3 regions of the Streptomyces sp. NPDC051776 genome follow, and region 1 is predicted to be linked to each of the others. Evidence: predicted binding sites of a transcription regulator. Region 1 holds the regulator's gene; each other region holds the start of a gene.

Region 1 (5,465 bases):
AGTTCGTCCCCCAACCAGGCCGCGCTCTTCCTGCTCTACTTCTTCGCCGGGTTCGCCATCGCCTCCCAGTGGGGCGGCCGCATCCTCGACAAGCAGGGCGCCAGGCCCGCCCTCCGGCTCGGCACCGCACTCGGCGCCGTGGGTTTCGCCCTCTGGGCCAACAAGCTCACCGATCTCTCCCTGCACGACCAGTGGCCGTACGCCGCACTGGCCGGTGCCGGGATCGGCTTCCTGCTGGCCCCCGCCTCCACCGACGCCGTCAACCGTTCGATCGGCACTTCGTACGGCGAGGTCACGGGCATCACGCAGACGGTGCGCAACTACGCGGCCAGCATCGGTCTTGCGGTCTTCGGCACGGTGCTGACCCACACCATGACCGACCGCGTCGTGGAGAGCCTGGAAGCCCGGGGCGCCTCGCCGGAGCAGGCCCACGCGGGCGCGCGGGACATCGCCGAGGCGATCTCCGGCAACGCGGACAACCGTCCGCCGAGCGGCGACAGCCCGCTGGCCCGCCTCGGCAGCGATGCCCTGAGCGATATCCGCATGGACTTCGCGGAGGCGAACCAGGTCGTCTTCTTCTGCATGGCCGGCGCGCTGGCCATCGCGTTCATCTGTTCCGGCTTCCACCCCGGCACACGCGTCGCGGGCGGGGACGACGGCGCACAGCAGCCGGAGACCGGCGCCGGAACCGCCGCTACGGAGCGGTGACGAAGTCGATCAGCTTCTCGACCCGGCCCAGCAGCACGGGTTCCAGGTCCTTGTAGCTGCGGACCGATCCCAGGATGCGCTGCCACGCGGCGCCGGTGTTGTCCGGCCATCCGAGCGCTCGGCACACGCCCGTCTTCCAGTCCTGGCCGCGTGGTACGGAGGGCCAGGCCGGGATGCCCACCGAGGAGGGTTTCACCGCCTCCCAGACGTCGATGTACGGGTGGCCCACCACCAGCACGTCGTCGCCCGTGATCTCCGTGGCGATGCGGGACTCCTTGGACCCGGGCACCAGATGGTCGACCAGCACGCCGAGGCGCGCGTCGGGACCCGGCGAGAAGCTCTCGACGATGGCCGGAAGGTCGTCCACGCCCTCCAGGTACTCGACGACCACCCCTTCGATGCGCAGGTCGTCGCCCCAGACCCGTTCGACGAGTTCGGCGTCGTGCCGCCCCTCGACGTAGATCCGCCCGGCGCGCGCCACCCGCGCCCGCGCGCCCGGGACCGCGACCGAGCCCGACGCCGTACGGGTCGGGGGACGCGGCGCCGCGACCGTGGGCCGTACGAGCGTGACGACGCGGCCCTCGAGCAGGAAGCCGCGGGGCACCATGGGAAAGACGCGCTGCTTGAGGAAGCGGTCCTCCAGGGTGACGGTCGGGCCCTCGGCCGTTTTCTCCCAGCGCACCACCGCGCCGCAGAAACCGGTCGCGACCTCCTCGACCACCATGTCCGCCTCCACCGGCACCTCGGGTGCGGGCTTCTGCTTCTTCCACGGCGGGGTGAGGTCCGGCCCGTAACTTCTGCTGCGCATCCGGCCGATCTTACGGACCCGCGGTACGGCGCGCCTACGACACGCCGAACCGGGCCGCCAGCTCGTCGCGCTGCGCCCGTACGAAGGCCGCATCGACCACCGCTCCGTGACCGGGCACGTACAGTGCGTCCTCGCCGCCGAGGGCCAAGAGCCGGTCCAGCGCGGCGGGCCACTGGGCGGGGACCGCGTCGGGGCCCGCCTGCGGCTCGCCCGACTCCTCCACCAGGTCGCCGCAGAAGACGACGCTGGCCTCGCCCCCGCGCCCGGGCACCAGTACGGCCAGGTCGTGTCCGCTGTGCCCGGGGCCGACGTTGACGAGCACCGCGTCCCGCCCGTCGCCGAGCGGGACCGTCATCTCCCCGCTGACCAGGTGATTCGGCCGCGGCAGCAACTCGGCGGCCTCGGTCGCGGCCTCGCCGTCGAGTCCGTGCCGTACGGCGTCGTCGCGCAGCGTCTCGCGCGCCCGCGTGCCGCCCATCATCAGGTCCATCCGGATCGCGCCGTAGATCTGCGTCCCCGCGAACGCCGCGGAGCCCAGCAGGTGGTCGAAGTGCGGATGCGTGAGTGCGAGATGCGTCACCCGGCGCCCCAGTACCTCCTCCGCCTGGTGCCGCAACTGGGCGCCCTCGAGCAGCGTCGCACCCGCATCCACCATGAGCACGGCGGCCGGCCCGTGGACAAGGCCGGCCGTCGCGTCCCAGCGCGGCAGGCGGCGACGGGCGACGCCCGGTGTGAGCTGCTCCCAGCCCGCCTCTTCCCAAGTGCGGTTCATACGACGACGCTAGTCCCAGCCAGGTAGCGTTGCTCGCTGCCGAGTTCACATAGGCCGCGGGCGCGGGACGGGCCCCGGGCGAGCGGGCCGCCCTTGCCCTGGTCATACCACTGCGCCGTACACTGGCCGGGGGGAAGCTGGCACTCAGACACAGCGAGTGCCAAGCCCGGACCGAGGGACCACAGCTGGAGGTGTGCGCATGCTCAGCGAACGCAGACTCGAAGTGCTGCGCGCCATCGTCCAGGACTACGTGGGCACGGAGGAACCCGTGGGCTCCAAGGCGCTCACGGAGCGGCACGGCCTCGGTGTCTCCCCGGCCACCGTCCGTAACGACATGTCGGTGCTGGAGGAAGAGGGCTACATCGCCCAGCCGCACACGAGCGCGGGCCGCATCCCGACGGACAAGGGCTACCGCCTCTTCGTCGACAGGCTCGCGGGCGTCAAGCCGCTGTCCCAGGCCGAGCGCCGCGCCATCCACAACTTCCTGGACGGCGCCGTCGACCTCGACGACGTGGTCGGCCGTACCGTCCGGCTGCTGGCACAGCTCACGCGGCAGGTCGCCGTGGTGCAGTACCCGTCGCTGACGCGATCGACCATCCGGCACGTGGAACTGCTGTCGCTTGCCCCCGCCCGGCTGATGCTGGTGCTGATCACGGACACCGGCCGCGTGGAGCAGCGCATGGTCGACCTGCCCGCGCCCTTCGGTGAAAGCTCACTCGCCGACCTCCGGGCGCGGCTCAACAGCCGTGTCGGAGGCAGGCGTTTCGCCGATGTGCCCCAGCTCGTCCAGGATCTGCCGGACTCCTTCGAGGCGGAGGACCATCCCGCGGTCTCCACGGTCGTGGCGACGCTGCTGGAGACCCTGGTGGAGGAGACCGAGGAGCGGCTGGTGATCGGCGGCACGGCCAATCTCACCCGCTTCGGGCACGACTTCCCCCTGACCATTCGGCCGGTGCTGGAGGCTCTGGAGGAGCAGGTGGTGCTCCTCAAGCTGCTCGGCGAGGCCAAGGACTCGGGCATGACCGTACGAATCGGGCATGAGAACGCCCATGAGGGGCTGACTTCCACATCGGTCGTCGCGGTCGGCTACGGTTCGGGCGACGAGGCAGTCGCCAAACTCGGCGTGGTCGGACCGACCCGCATGGACTACCCCGGAACGATGGGAGCGGTACGCGCAGTGGCACGTTACGTCGGACAGATCCTGGCGGAGTCGTAAGTGGCCACGGACTACTACGCCGTCCTCGGCGTGCGCCGCGACGCAGGGCAGGACGAGATCAAGAAGGCGTTCCGTCGCCTCGCCCGTGAGCTGCACCCGGACGTCAACCCGGACCCGAAGACCCAGGAGCGGTTCAAGGAGATCAACGCCGCTTACGAGGTGCTCTCCGACCCGCAGAAGAAGCAGGTCTACGACCTCGGCGGGGACCCGCTCTCCGGCGCAGCCGCGGGCGGCGGCGCGGGCGGCTTCGGCGCGGGATTCGGCAACTTCTCCGACATCATGGACGCCTTCTTCGGCACCGCGTCCCAGCGCGGCCCGAGGTCGCGCACACGGCGCGGCCAGGACGCCATGATCCGGCTCGACATCGAGCTGGACGAGGCGGCCTTCGGCACCACGAAGGACATCCAGGTCGACACCGCCGTCGTGTGCACCACGTGCTCGGGCGAGGGCGCCGCGCCCGGCACCTCCGCGCAGACCTGCGACATGTGCCGGGGGCGCGGCGAGGTCTCGCAGGTGACGCGGTCCTTCCTCGGCCAGGTCATGACCTCGCGGCCGTGCCCGCAGTGCCAGGGCTTCGGCACGGTCGTGCCCAACCCCTGCCCGGAGTGCGCGGGCGACGGGCGCATCCGCTCGCGGCGCACCCTCACCGTCAAGATCCCGGCGGGCGTGGACAACGGCACCCGCATCCAGCTCGCCGGCGAGGGCGAGGTCGGCCCGGGCGGCGGCCCCGCGGGCGACCTGTACGTCGAGATCCACGAGATGCCGCACCCGGTGTTCCAGCGGCGCGGGGACGACCTGCACTGCACTGTCACCATCCCGATGACGGCGGCCGCGCTCGGCACGAAGGTGCCGCTGGAGACGCTCGACGGGCTGGAGGAGGTCGACATCCGGCCCGGCACGCAGTCGGGGCAGTCGATCCCGCTCCACCAGCGCGGCGTCACGCACCTGCGGGGCGGCGGGCGCGGCGATCTGGTGGTCCACGTCGAGGTCCAGACACCCACGAAGCTCGATCCGCAGCAGGAGGATCTGCTGCGGCAGCTCGCGAAGCTGCGCGGTGAGGAGCGGCCCTCGGGGCACTTCCAGCCGGGGCAGCAGGGGCTGTTCTCCCGCCTGAAGGACGCCTTCAACGGCCGCTGACCGGTCTTGGCCGAGGCCAACCGGTGGCAGGCGTCGAATTCGTCCGGGCCCCGGACGAAGTCCCGAGGGAGGATGGGCACACCGAACCCGCCGACTCGCGGCCACGTGAGAATCGGCGAACCGCAGCACGGTGCGGGCTTGCCGCGTGAGCGGCAAACACAGGGAGGTGCCCCCGCCGTTGCCGTCTGCGGGCCGCCGCCCCCCGGACTTCGCCGGGCCCCGGCCCCGGCGAACGCATGCCCACAGCGATGGGGGACCGGCTGACCCGATCAGCCGCGGGACGGAACCGCGTGACACCATACGGCCATGCCCTCCGTGTTCTCGGATCTGTCGCCGTACCCGATCGTGCAGGCCCCCATGGCCGGCGGGGCCTCCTGCCCCGAGCTCGCCGCAGCCGTGTGCGAGGCGGGCGGCCTCGGATTCCTCGCCGCCGGGTACAAGACGCCGGAGGCGATGTACCAGGAGGTCAAGCGGCTCCGCGGGCTGACCGAGCGCCCCTTCGGGGTGAATGTGTTCATGCCGCAGCCCTCGCTCGCGGACGCCGGTGCGCTCGAGGTCTACCGGGAGCAGCTCGCGGGCGAGGCGTCCTGGTACGAGACGCCGCTCGGCGACACCGACGGCAGCATGGACGACGCGTACGAGGCCAAGCTCGCGATCCTGCTCGACGACCCCGTCCCCGTCGTCTCCTTCACCTTCGGCTGCCCTTCGCGGGCCGCCCTGGACGCGTTCGCCAAGACGGGCACGCTCACGGTCGTCACCGTCACGAGCCCCGACGAAGCGCAGGCGGCCCAGTGGGCGGGTGCCGACGCCGTCTGCGTCCAGGG
Region 2 (5,465 bases), on a different contig from region 1:
ACGGCGCTCGCGCTGGCGCACGCTCCCCTGTGGGCGCTCTTCGTCGCCGCCGTGCCGACCGGCGCCTCCGTTCCGCAGATCGGCCCCATGGTTCGGGCGCGCTGGGCGTCCACGCTCGGGGGCGCCGGACTGCTCGTGGGCGCCATTGGGGACGGCTCCGCCAGCGGCCCCGGCACGAGTTGGGGACGGAACCCACTCCTGACGACCGCGGCCGCCTTCGAGTCCGTCACGGACGAGTTGACGTTCGTGATCGGCCCGGTGCTCGCGACAGCGCTGTCCACCGGCGCGCACCCGGCCGCGGGCCTGATCGCGGAGGCCGCGCTCACGCTGGCGGGCGGTCTTCTCTTCGCGGCCCAGCGCCGCACGGCACCGCCCGCCGACCGGCGGGCGGCCGGACCCGGCGGGAGCGAGGCGCGCGGCTCGGCCCTCGCCGTACCGGGCGTACGCGTGCTGGCCGTGGCGTTCCTCGGCATCGGCTCGGTCTTCGGCGGCATGCAGGTCGCGCTGACCGCCTTCGCCGAGGAGGCCGGTCACCCGGGCATCAACGGCGTGCTGTACGGGATCTTCGCCGCGGGCAACATGCTCGCGGGCGTGGCCTGCGGCGCCGTCGCCTGGCGCACCTCGCCGCAGCGACGGCTGCTGGTCTCGTACGCGGCGCTGGCGCTGGCGTGCTCCGCCCTCTGGGCGGTACATGCACCGCTGCCGCTGGGCGGGCTGGGGCTGCTGGCCGGGCTGTGCATCGCTCCGGCTCTGATCACGGGATACACGCTGGTGGAGTCGCTGGTGCCGGCGGAGTCCCGCACCGAGGCGTTCACGTGGCTGACCGGAGCGGTCGCCCTCGGGCAGGCCGCGGCGGTGACGGCTGCCGGGAGGCTCGCCGACGGCTTCGGTGCGAGCGCCGCGTTCACCGTGCCACTGACCGGAACGGCGCTGGCGCTGGCGACCGTGGTCGCACTGCGCGGGCGTATCGCGCCCCGTCGGCCGGGCCGGGTCGCGGCGGGAGCGACACCGGTGACGCCGGGTGAGGGTGATGCGGGCTTGGGCCGTACGGGCACGGGTGATGCGGGCCTGCGCGGTACGGGCCCGGGTGATGCGGGCTCGGGTGCGCCGGGCGCGAGCACGACCGGAGCGGGTTCGGCACGTGGGGTCGATCACCGTGTGCCGGTTGCAGTGGACTGATCCGACGGAATGCTGCACTATATTGCGTCGTTAGCACTCATCGAGTGAGAGTGCCAGGAGGAGCAAGTGCCGACCTATCAGTACCAGTGCACCGAGTGCGGCGAGGGCCTCGAGGCGGTGCAGAAGTTCACCGACGATTCCCTCACCGAGTGCCCCAACTGCAATGGGCGACTGCGCAAGGTGTTCTCCGCGGTCGGTGTCGTCTTCAAGGGCTCCGGCTTCTACCGGACGGACAGCCGCGGCTCGTCGTCCGATTCGGCCGGTAACGGGGCGAAGACCTCGTCCGGGTCGTCCACCGAGTCGAAGGGCAACAGCGGCTCGTCCTCCTCGTCGGACGGTTCCTCGTCCTCGGCTTCGCCCTCCTCGTCTTCTTCGTCGTCGTCTTCGTCGTCGTCTTCGTCGTCGTCTTCGTCCTCGTCTTCGTCCTCGTCGACGTCGGCGAGGTCGGGCAGCGCGGCCTGAGGCACAACGGCCCGGCCGGTCGCCGTCGCTGATTCGTACCCGACCCCCCTTCCTCCGAGTCCGGGGGAGCGGGGTCCGGCGTACCACCGGCCCCCATAGGGTGGGGCACATGGTCGAAACGAGCAGTTCCCAGGCGGAAATCGGCGTCATCGGCGGGTCGGGGTTCTACTCCTTCCTCGACGACGTGACCGAGGTCACGGTCGACACCCCCTACGGTGCGCCGAGCGACTCGCTGTTCCTGGGCGAGATCTCCGGCCGCCGGGTCGCGTTCCTCCCCCGGCACGGCCGCAAGCACCACCTCCCCCCGCACCGCATCAACTACCGGGCCAACCTGTGGGCGCTGCGCTCGCTCGGCGTCCGGCAGGTGCTGGGGCCATGCGCGGTGGGTGGTCTGCGGCCGGAGTTCGGGCCGGGCACGCTGCTCGTACCGGACCAGCTCGTGGACCGTACGAAGGGGCGCACGCAGACCTTCTACGACGGCGAGGCGCTGCCGGACGGACGCGTGCCGAACGTCGTGCATGTGGCCTTCGCCGACCCGTACTGCCCAGTGGGGCGTGAGGCCGCGCTGGCCGCGGCGCAGGGCCACGGCTGGGAGCCGGTGGACGGCGGGACGCTCGTGGTGGTGGAGGGGCCGCGCTTCTCGACCCGTGCGGAGTCGCGCTGGCACGCGGCGCAGGGCTGGTCGGTCGTCGGCATGACCGGGCACCCGGAGGCGATCCTGGCGCGCGAGCTGGAGCTGTGCTACTCGACGATGACTTTGGTGACGGATCTCGACGCGGGCGCGGAGACGGGCGAGGGCGTCTCGATGGCCGAGGTCATGCGGGTGTTCGGGGAGAACGTGGCCCGGCTCCGGTCCGTCGTCTTCGACGCGGTGAAGGCGCTGCCCGAGCCGGATGGCCGCTCCTGTCTCTGCTCGACGGCGCTGAATGGCATGGACACAGGGCTGGAGCTTCCGTAGCGCTGGGGAGGGAGGGGTGCCTGAAGGCGATGCCCGGAGGCGCTGGCGTGGGCTGTGTTCAGTGGTGGTTCCGTGACGCTTCGTGGCGCTCCGGAACCTCCGCGGACGCACCTCCGGGGACGGGCCTCCGGGGGCGGAAGTCGCGGACCTGCGTTTCGTCGCCGGGCCTCCGCGGACGCACCTCCGCGGACGCACCTCCGGGGACGGGCCTCCGGGGGCTGAGCGTGCCCGGGCAGTCACGTGAGGGTGACGAAGTTTTCCACAGCTGTGGGGCTGTCCACAGGGCTCAGCGGGGCGGCGCGAACACGGGCAGTGTGAGGGCGGAACGAGAGCGAAACAGCTCTCCCCAGCGCTTCGGCGACCCCGCTCTCCACGACAGGTGGTGTCCTGCCCATGTCCCGCAACGTCCGTCACACCGGTGGCGCGCTTCCCGCTCCCCCGCCTCGCTCGGTTCCTCACTTCGCGCCCGTGCGCTCGGGCGGCCGACGGTATCGCCTGGTCAGAGCCGTGCGGAGGCGTCGTCGCACCCTGGCCATCCTGCTCGCCACCGTGGCTGCGCTGGTGGCCGCCGCGGCCCATTCCGGCGAAGGGGAATGGACAGCGCTCGCCCTCCCTGTCGTAGATTGCGGAACCGTCTGTTCCTTTGGTCGTGCGCGCAGAGAGAGGCTCCGACGTGAGCGAGGAGAACAAGGGCGCCCTGCAGGGCTTCAAGCAGTTCCTGATGCGCGGGAACGTGGTGGATCTCGCCGTCGCGGTGGTCATCGGAGCGGCCTTCACGAACATCGTGAACAGCGTCGTGAAGGGCTTCATCAATCCGGTCCTGGGCGCCATCGGCTCCACGAACCTCGACCACTACTCGCTGTGTCTGAGCGACAGGTGCGTCAAGAACTCATCGGGGGAGGTCACCGATGGGCTCTACTTTCTCTGGGGCTCGGTCCTCAGCGCCACGATCACGTTCCTCATCACGGCCACGGTCGTCTACTTCCTCATGATTCTGCCCATGAACCGGTACAAGGAGCGGCAGGCCGCGAAGGCTCCCGTGGAGGCGACACCGGCCGAGGTGACCGAGATCGAGCTGCTGGCCGAGATCCGCGACCTCCTGGCGGCCCAGCGGGACGGCACGGCACGGGACCGTCTGCCCGCCCAGAAGCACCGGCCGTAGCCTGGACCGCGGGAGAGCCGCGGCAATCGCGGCGCGGTTCGGGGCGGTGCGGAGTGGAGAACCGCGGGACATCGGCGCCCGGCGCGATCCGGCGGATCACTTTCGACCGGGTCCACAGGCCCAGCGGCTGGGCGTGGTCACCTTGCCCGGCGCCGCCTCCGGCATACTGCTCGTCGCACGGGGGCTGGTCCACGGGTACGCGGTACGCGAGCGGGCCCGGCTGCAGACCCCGGAGCGCAACCGGTGAGCACGGCCGAGGCGGCGGCACGGTCCTGGCCGGGCGGGCGGCCCGTCAGACGTGGTGCGGCGGCTTCTCGTCGAGGAAGCGGGCCAGATCGGCGGCGCTGTCGCCGCCCGAGTGCCGGTCCCCCCAGCCCTGGTCCGTTTCGTCCGTGGAGGGCCGGGCCAGTGGATCGTCGAAGTCCAGCCTGGCGGCCAGGGCGGCGGCGCTCTCCGCGGGCTCGGGCCGCTCGGGCGTAGGGACGGTAGTCATGCGTCCAGCGTACGGGGATGGCCCGGGAGGCGGCCCCGGCAGGTGCCCGTGGGGTGATGTCCGGCTCAGCGGTCCTGGGGATCCAGCAGCCACAGCACCAGGACGACGGCGAACGACAGCCCGAGAAAGCCCGTGCACCACCAGGCCGTGCGTGTGCTCCCCTGCATCCAGGCATCAACGGCCACGGCAAGTGCCCAGAGCTGTCCGACGACCACGGCGATGGCCAGGGCGAGTCGGCCCGACAGTCTGGTGGAGCGACCTGGCTGCCGCTGGGTGTCCGAGGCCGGGCCCGGGCCGCTGTGCCGGACTTGTGGGTCGGTCACACCTGCTCACTCCCTACCGGAGGGGCGTCGGGGCAGCCGATCTCGCGGGCCGTGTCCGGGTAGTCCTTGATCAGCTGTCGGCACAGCCCTTCCTCGATCGTCTCGCCGGAGCGGGCGGTCCCGATCGCCCAGATGCTGCCGTCCAGTTGCTCGACGACCGCGACCTTCGGCAGGCCGCGCGGGGGCGGGCCGGCGACGACCTCCCCGGTGCGTACATCGAAGACGCCCTCGTGGCACGGGCAGTACAACTCGCCGTCGGCCTGCGGCTTTTCGCGCCAGAGCACCGCGCACGCCATGTGGGTGCAGACGGCGGAATAGCCGACGAGGGACCCATCGGTGAGCCGTACGGCGACGGCCCGGTCGCCGGCGCCTGGATACCCGAAGGCGACGGCCTGTCCCACGGCAAGCCGGGAGGCGATGCGCTTGGGCCCCGGGGAACCGTCGGCGTCGGCCTCCCGGTGCAGCATTCCTCCGGCGACACCCACCCCGCCCAACGCCAGACCGCCGGAGACGACGGCCAGGATGCGCAGATAGTCGCGCCGGGTGGTCGGTGCGCCGGCACCGGGACGGCCGGGCGGAGCCTCCGGCTGGTCGTCCGTCTCCTCCGTCAGGCTCATCGCACGTCCACTCCGTTCACCTCGACGACCGGGAGCCCGCTCGGCACCGTCCACTGCACCTTGTCCGCGGGTACGACTGTCGCCACGCCGGTTCCGACTCTCACACCGCCGAAGGCGAACGTGTCGGTGACCTGGACGCCGGGGCGTGCGGCGTGGAGTTCTTCGAGCGTTCCGTAGAACAGCGCACCCGTGGGACAGACGGCAGCGCACAGGGGGTCGAGATCCCGCGCGGTGCGGTCGTGGCACAGGTCGCACTTCATCGGGACCTGTG
Region 3 (5,465 bases), on a different contig from region 1:
CCCGGCAACCTCTGGCGGTACGCCCCACTGCTGCCCGTCCCCGAGGACGTGGCGGGCAAGCCGAACCTGAACCCCGGTCTCACCAAGCTCGTGCAGGCCGACAACCTCGCCCGTGAGCTGGGCGTCAGCGGTGGCCTGCACGTCAAGGACGACTCCGGGAACCCGACCCACTCGTTCAAGGACCGCGTCGTCGCCATCGCCGTCGAGGCCGCGCGGGCCTTCGGCTTCACCACCTTGTCCTGCTCCTCCACGGGCAACCTCGCGGGCGCGGTCGGCGCCGCGGCCGCCCGCGCCGGCTTCCGCTCCTGTGTGTTCATCCCGCACGACCTGGAGGCGGGCAAGGTCGTCATGGCCGCGGTCTACGGCGGTGAACTGGTCGGCATCGAGGGCACGTACGACGACGTGAACCGATTCTGCAGCGAGCTGATCGGCGACCCTGCCGGCGAGGGCTGGGGCTTCGTCAACGTCAATCTGCGCCCGTACTACGGCGAGGGGTCGAAGACCCTGGCGTACGAGATCGCGGAGCAACTCGGCTGGCGCATCCCGGACAACATCGTGATCCCGATCGCCTCGGGCTCCCAGCTCACGAAGATCGACAAGGGGCTGAAGGAGCTGATCGAGCTCGGGCTCGTCGAGGACAAGCCGTACAAGATCTTCGGTGCCCAGGCGGAGGGCTGCTCCCCGGTGTCGCGGGCGTTCAAGGACGGCCACGACGTCGTACGGCCCGTCAAGCCGGACACCATCGCCAAGTCGCTCGCCATCGGCAACCCGGCCGACGGACCGTACGTGCTCGACATCTGCCGCCGTACGGGCGGTGCGGTCGAGGACGTCACCGATGAGCAGGTCGTCGATGCCATCAAGCTGCTGGCCCGGACCGAGGGCATCTTCGCGGAGACCGCGGGCGGCGTGACCGTCGGCGTGCTGCGCAAGCTGGTCGAGACCGGGCAGCTCGACCCGGCCGGTGAGACGGTCGTGCTCAACACCGGCGACGGGCTGAAGACCCTGGACGCCGTCGCTCCGACCGCGGGTCCCACGGCGACCATCCGGCCGAGCCTGGACGCGTTCCGCGCCGCGGGGCTGGCGGGCTGAGGGTGCGCGCGGCGCGCCGCGGGAGCGGCGCGGGCCGACGCCCTTCCGCTCCGCACGTGTTGAATCACTCCACCACCCGCTTCCTCCACCCCTCCCACCGAAGGTGAACCGCATGAGCGTCAACGTCCGCATCCCGACCATCCTGCGCACGTACACCGGCGGCCAAGCCGAGGTGAGGGCCGAAGGCGCGACTCTCGCCGAGGTCATCGAGTCGCTGGAGAAGAACCACCCGGGCATCGCCGCGCGCGTCCTGGACGACACCGGCAAGCTGCGCCGTTTCGTGAACGTCTACGTCAACGACGACGACGTGCGGTTCGAGGACGGGCTGCAGACGCCGACCCCCGACGGCGTCGGCGTCTCGATCATTCCGGCGGTCGCGGGCGGCTGCTGACAGACCGTCCACCAACAGCCCCACAACGTGCGTCGACGGTGAATTTCAACAACCTTTCGTAATCGGTCTCGCCCCCTCCGTGAGAGAAGCGGAGGGGGAAATTCCGCGCCATTGAGCGCGGTAGGGTTGGGCGCATCCCCCCTAGGCGTCTTTGCCGAACGCATATGAGTACCGACAAGTTGTGCCCCAAGTGTGTGCACGATTTGCCGGATTGGTGAGCAATGCCCGGCCCGAGTTGCCCCGAATTAACGGTAATTCAACGGGAATTGCCGTTCGAGCGTGCCCAGAATTCTCGTCTGATTGACCTGTTGCAGACGGCATTCGTGCAGATACATTCAGCCGCGGTCGACGCGTTCCGGCACACACCTGGGGCACCCCTGCCGACGGCTGGGGGCGCCGTGTGAGGTCTGGGTGAAGTCTGACCCGGGTCCGCGGAGTGCGGTCCTGCGCAAGGGCCAGTAATAGGGGAGTTAGGGATGGCTCAGGGCACCGTCAAGTGGTTCAACGCGGAGAAGGGGTACGGCTTCATCGCGGTCGACGGTGGTGCCGACGTCTTCGTGCACTACAGCGCGATTCAGATGGACGGCTACCGCACCCTCGAAGAAGGTCAGCGGGTCGAGTTCGAGATCTCGCAGGGCCAGAAGGGGCCGCAGGCGGACATGGTCCGTGTAGCGGGCTGATACCAAGGACGCGCCGACTGACCACTGGCGTACGAGCGAAGGGCTCGCCCCGTCCGGGGGCGGGCCCTTCGTCTTTGGGTGGGGCCTTCGCTTTTGGGCGGGTGCCGTCGGTGCCGTGACGGGCCGGGCGGGGCGGGGTGTTCGCGGACGGCGGTGCATCGACGCGGGTCTGTGCCGTGCCCGCCGTGCCCGCCGTGGGCCGGTCTCGGGCCGGTCGCGGGCCCGTCGCGGGCCGGTTGCGAGGGCCGCGGGAGCCTTTGGGGCGCTTGCACTCGATGGCCCCGAGTGCTAATCATTGGCGTTAGCACTCTCAGGTTGAGAGTGACAGAAGGACCGGGTCGGTGAGGCCGACAGGCCGGGCGGGGCAAGGGACCGCCGGGCAGGCAGGCCGTCCGTCGCGGGCGCCACGCGGTCCGGAGCAATCCACCGTCCCCCGGCTTCGGCGGGGGGAACCCCAGTCCGTGGAGGACACTTCACATGGCCAAGATCATCGCGTTCGACGAGGAGGCGCGGCGCGGCCTCGAGCGCGGGATGAACCAGCTCGCCGACGCCGTCAGGGTGACCCTCGGCCCCAAGGGCCGGAACGTCGTCCTCGAGAAGAAGTGGGGCGCTCCCACGATCACCAACGATGGTGTTTCCATCGCCAAGGAGATCGAGCTCGAGGACCCCTACGAGAAGATCGGCGCCGAGCTGGTCAAGGAGGTCGCGAAGAAGACGGACGACGTCGCCGGTGACGGCACGACGACCGCGACCGTTCTCGCCCAGGCTCTCGTCAAGGAGGGCCTTCGCAACGTCGCCGCCGGCGCCAACCCGATGGCTCTGAAGCGCGGCATCGAGAAGGCTGTCGAGTCCGTCTCGGCCGCCCTGCTCGAGCAGGCCAAGGACGTGGAGACCAAGGAGCAGATCGCCTCCACGGCCTCCATCTCCGCCGCCGACACCCAGATCGGTGAGCTCATCGCCGAGGCCATGGACAAGGTCGGCAAGGAAGGCGTCATCACCGTCGAGGAGTCGCAGACCTTCGGACTCGAGCTCGAGCTCACCGAGGGCATGCGCTTCGACAAGGGCTACATCTCCGCCTACTTCGCGACCGACATGGAGCGTATGGAGGCGGCCCTGGATGACCCGTACATCCTGATCGTCAACTCCAAGATCTCCGCGGTGAAGGACCTCCTTCCGCTGCTGGAGAAGGTCATGCAGTCCGGCAAGCCGCTGCTGATCATCGCGGAGGACGTCGAGGGCGAGGCGCTGTCCACCCTGGTCGTCAACAAGATCCGCGGCACCTTCAAGTCCGTTGCCGTGAAGGCCCCGGGCTTCGGTGACCGCCGCAAGGCCATGCTCGGCGACATCGCCATCCTCACCGGTGGCACCGTCATCTCCGAGGAGGTCGGCCTCAAGCTGGAGAACGCCGGTCTCGACCTTCTGGGCCGTGCCCGCAAGGTCGTCATCACCAAGGACGAGACGACCATCGTCGACGGTGCCGGTGACAGCGAGCAGGTCCAGGGCCGGGTCAACCAGATCCGCGCCGAGATCGACAACTCGGACTCGGACTACGACCGCGAGAAGCTCCAGGAGCGCCTCGCGAAGCTGGCCGGCGGCGTGGCCGTCATCAAGGCCGGTGCCGCGACCGAGGTCGAGCTCAAGGAGCGCAAGCACCGCATCGAGGACGCGGTGCGCAACGCCAAGGCCGCCGTCGAGGAGGGCATCGTCGCCGGTGGTGGCGTGGCCCTGCTCCAGGCTTCCTCGGTCTTCGAGAAGCTCGAACTCGAGGGCGACGAGGCCACCGGTGCCAACGCCGTCAAGCTGGCCCTGGAGGCCCCGCTCAAGCAGATCGCCGTCAATGGTGGTCTCGAGGGCGGCGTCGTCGTGGAGAAGGTGCGCAACCTGGCCGTCGGCCACGGTCTGAACGCCGCCACCGGCGAATACGTCGACATGATCGCCGAGGGCATCATCGACCCGGCCAAGGTCACGCGCTCCGCTCTGCAGAACGCGGCTTCCATCGCCGGTCTGTTCCTCACCACCGAGGCCGTCGTCGCCGACAAGCCGGAGAAGGCCGCCGCGGCGGCCCCGGGTGGCATGCCGGGCGGTGACATGGACTTCTGATCCGCCTCCCCAAGCGCTCGGCTGCGCCCGGGCAGGGGAAAACAGGTTGATCGACCGTCCTGAACACTGGGGCGGCACCCGTGAGGGTGCCGCCCCAGTGGCGTTCATGCGGTGATGCGGTCCCGTTTGCCGTTTGCCGTTTGCGCTGCCGCTGCCGATGTCGTTCCGCTTCCGTGCCTTCGGGGCACGGGCCGGACAGCGGGCGTGCGTCAGGAGCCGTACGGATGTCCGCCGGGCTGCTGCGGCTGGTGCGGCTGCTGCGGTTGAGTCTGCGGCTGGTGCGGCTGGTGCGGCTGGTGCGGCTGGTGCTGTTGCGGTGCGTAGGGCTGTGCCGGCTGCTGAGGTGCGTACCCCTGGGGATGCTGCGGCTGGCCCTGCGGCGGTGTCGGCGGCTGGTGCGAGGCGGGCGGGCCGTATGGGGCGCCCTGCTGGGGAACCGGAGTACCGTACGGGCTGCCGTACTGCGGGGCAGGGGCGGGGACGGCATGCGGCGGCTGCGGAGCCGCCGGAACGCCCGGCTGCAGGTGGGACCCCTGCATCGCAGGAGCCTGCTGCGGAAAGGCGGGTGCGGCCTGCTGGTCGAAGCCGGGCGCTCCCGGGGCGCCCGGCTGCTGAGGGAACCCCTGGGCGGCGGGTGCGCCCTGGGCGTACGGCGTGACCGGCGCGCCATAGGGCGCACCGGTGACGAGCGAGATTAGCTCGTCCATCTCGTTGCGCCACATCCGGTGGACGTTGATACGGGTCGGCGTCTGCTCCCCGGGGAGTGCGAACATGAAGGAACTCCACAGCGGGTTGCGCTTCACCTCGCCGAGCAGCGGCTGTGCCTGTGCGCGCGGGATGGCGCACACCAGCTCCTTGGGCCGCTGTGTGAAGCGGTTGAACGTGTGGAAGACGACGGCCTGCTCGGTGACCGTGACGAAGTAGAACTTCACCAGAAACTGCCCGATGAGCCCGAGCGCGTTCATCAGCCACGGGCTCGGGCCGGTGACCGTGGCGATGGTGACGATCAGCCGGTCCCCCGGCGCAGCCTGCGCAATCGCCTCCGCGACCTGTTCCTTCATCTTCGCCTTGCGGACTGCCATGCGGCTGCTCCCCTGTTGTTTCTGCTCACGCCCGAACTGAGCAGAGTACTCACACGCTCCGGTCCGTCAGCAGGGGGGCCGACCGATGCCGCTACGAGCGGAACAGAGCCGAAGTGGCTTCGG

Evidence for each region. The regulator HrcA, encoded in region 1, represses chaperone genes, less so after heat shock. The targets are predictions, from matches to a motif close to TTNGCACTCNGNNNNNCNGAGTGCNAA.
Region 2: AB0M26_RS00905 (FmdB family zinc ribbon protein) is a predicted target of HrcA. The motif match lies at 1,210-1,236, and genes of this name have one in related genera.
Region 3: groL (chaperonin GroEL) is a predicted target of HrcA. The motif match lies at 2,426-2,452, and genes of this name have one in related genera.

Annotation. Positions count from the first base shown of each region.
Region 1 is NZ_JBFAYQ010000037.1:25,907-31,371, forward strand. Features, by position in the region: gene AB0M26_RS24265 (MFS transporter) at 1-708, shown strand, start outside; gene AB0M26_RS24270 (DUF3097 domain-containing protein) at 695-1,516, opposite strand; gene AB0M26_RS24275 (MBL fold metallo-hydrolase) at 1,551-2,288, opposite strand; gene hrcA (heat-inducible transcriptional repressor HrcA) at 2,488-3,504, shown strand; gene dnaJ (molecular chaperone DnaJ) at 3,505-4,641, shown strand; gene AB0M26_RS24290 (nitronate monooxygenase) at 4,948-5,465, shown strand, end outside.
Region 2 is NZ_JBFAYQ010000001.1:200,641-206,105, reverse strand. Features, by position in the region: partial or broken gene AB0M26_RS00910 (MFS transporter) at 1-999, shown strand, start outside; gene AB0M26_RS00905 (FmdB family zinc ribbon protein) at 1,246-1,641, shown strand; gene AB0M26_RS00900 (S-methyl-5'-thioadenosine phosphorylase) at 1,751-2,599, shown strand; gene mscL (large conductance mechanosensitive channel protein MscL) at 3,321-3,761, shown strand; gene AB0M26_RS00890 (hypothetical protein) at 4,054-4,254, opposite strand; gene AB0M26_RS00885 (hypothetical protein) at 4,320-4,577, opposite strand; gene AB0M26_RS00880 (Rieske (2Fe-2S) protein) at 4,574-5,194, opposite strand; gene AB0M26_RS00875 (4Fe-4S dicluster domain-containing protein) at 5,191-5,465, opposite strand, start outside.
Region 3 is NZ_JBFAYQ010000025.1:96,880-102,344, reverse strand. Features, by position in the region: gene thrC (threonine synthase) at 1-1,089, shown strand, start outside; gene AB0M26_RS20145 (MoaD/ThiS family protein) at 1,202-1,480, shown strand; gene AB0M26_RS20140 (cold-shock protein) at 1,957-2,160, shown strand; gene groL (chaperonin GroEL) at 2,638-4,260, shown strand; gene AB0M26_RS20130 (hypothetical protein) at 4,470-5,342, opposite strand.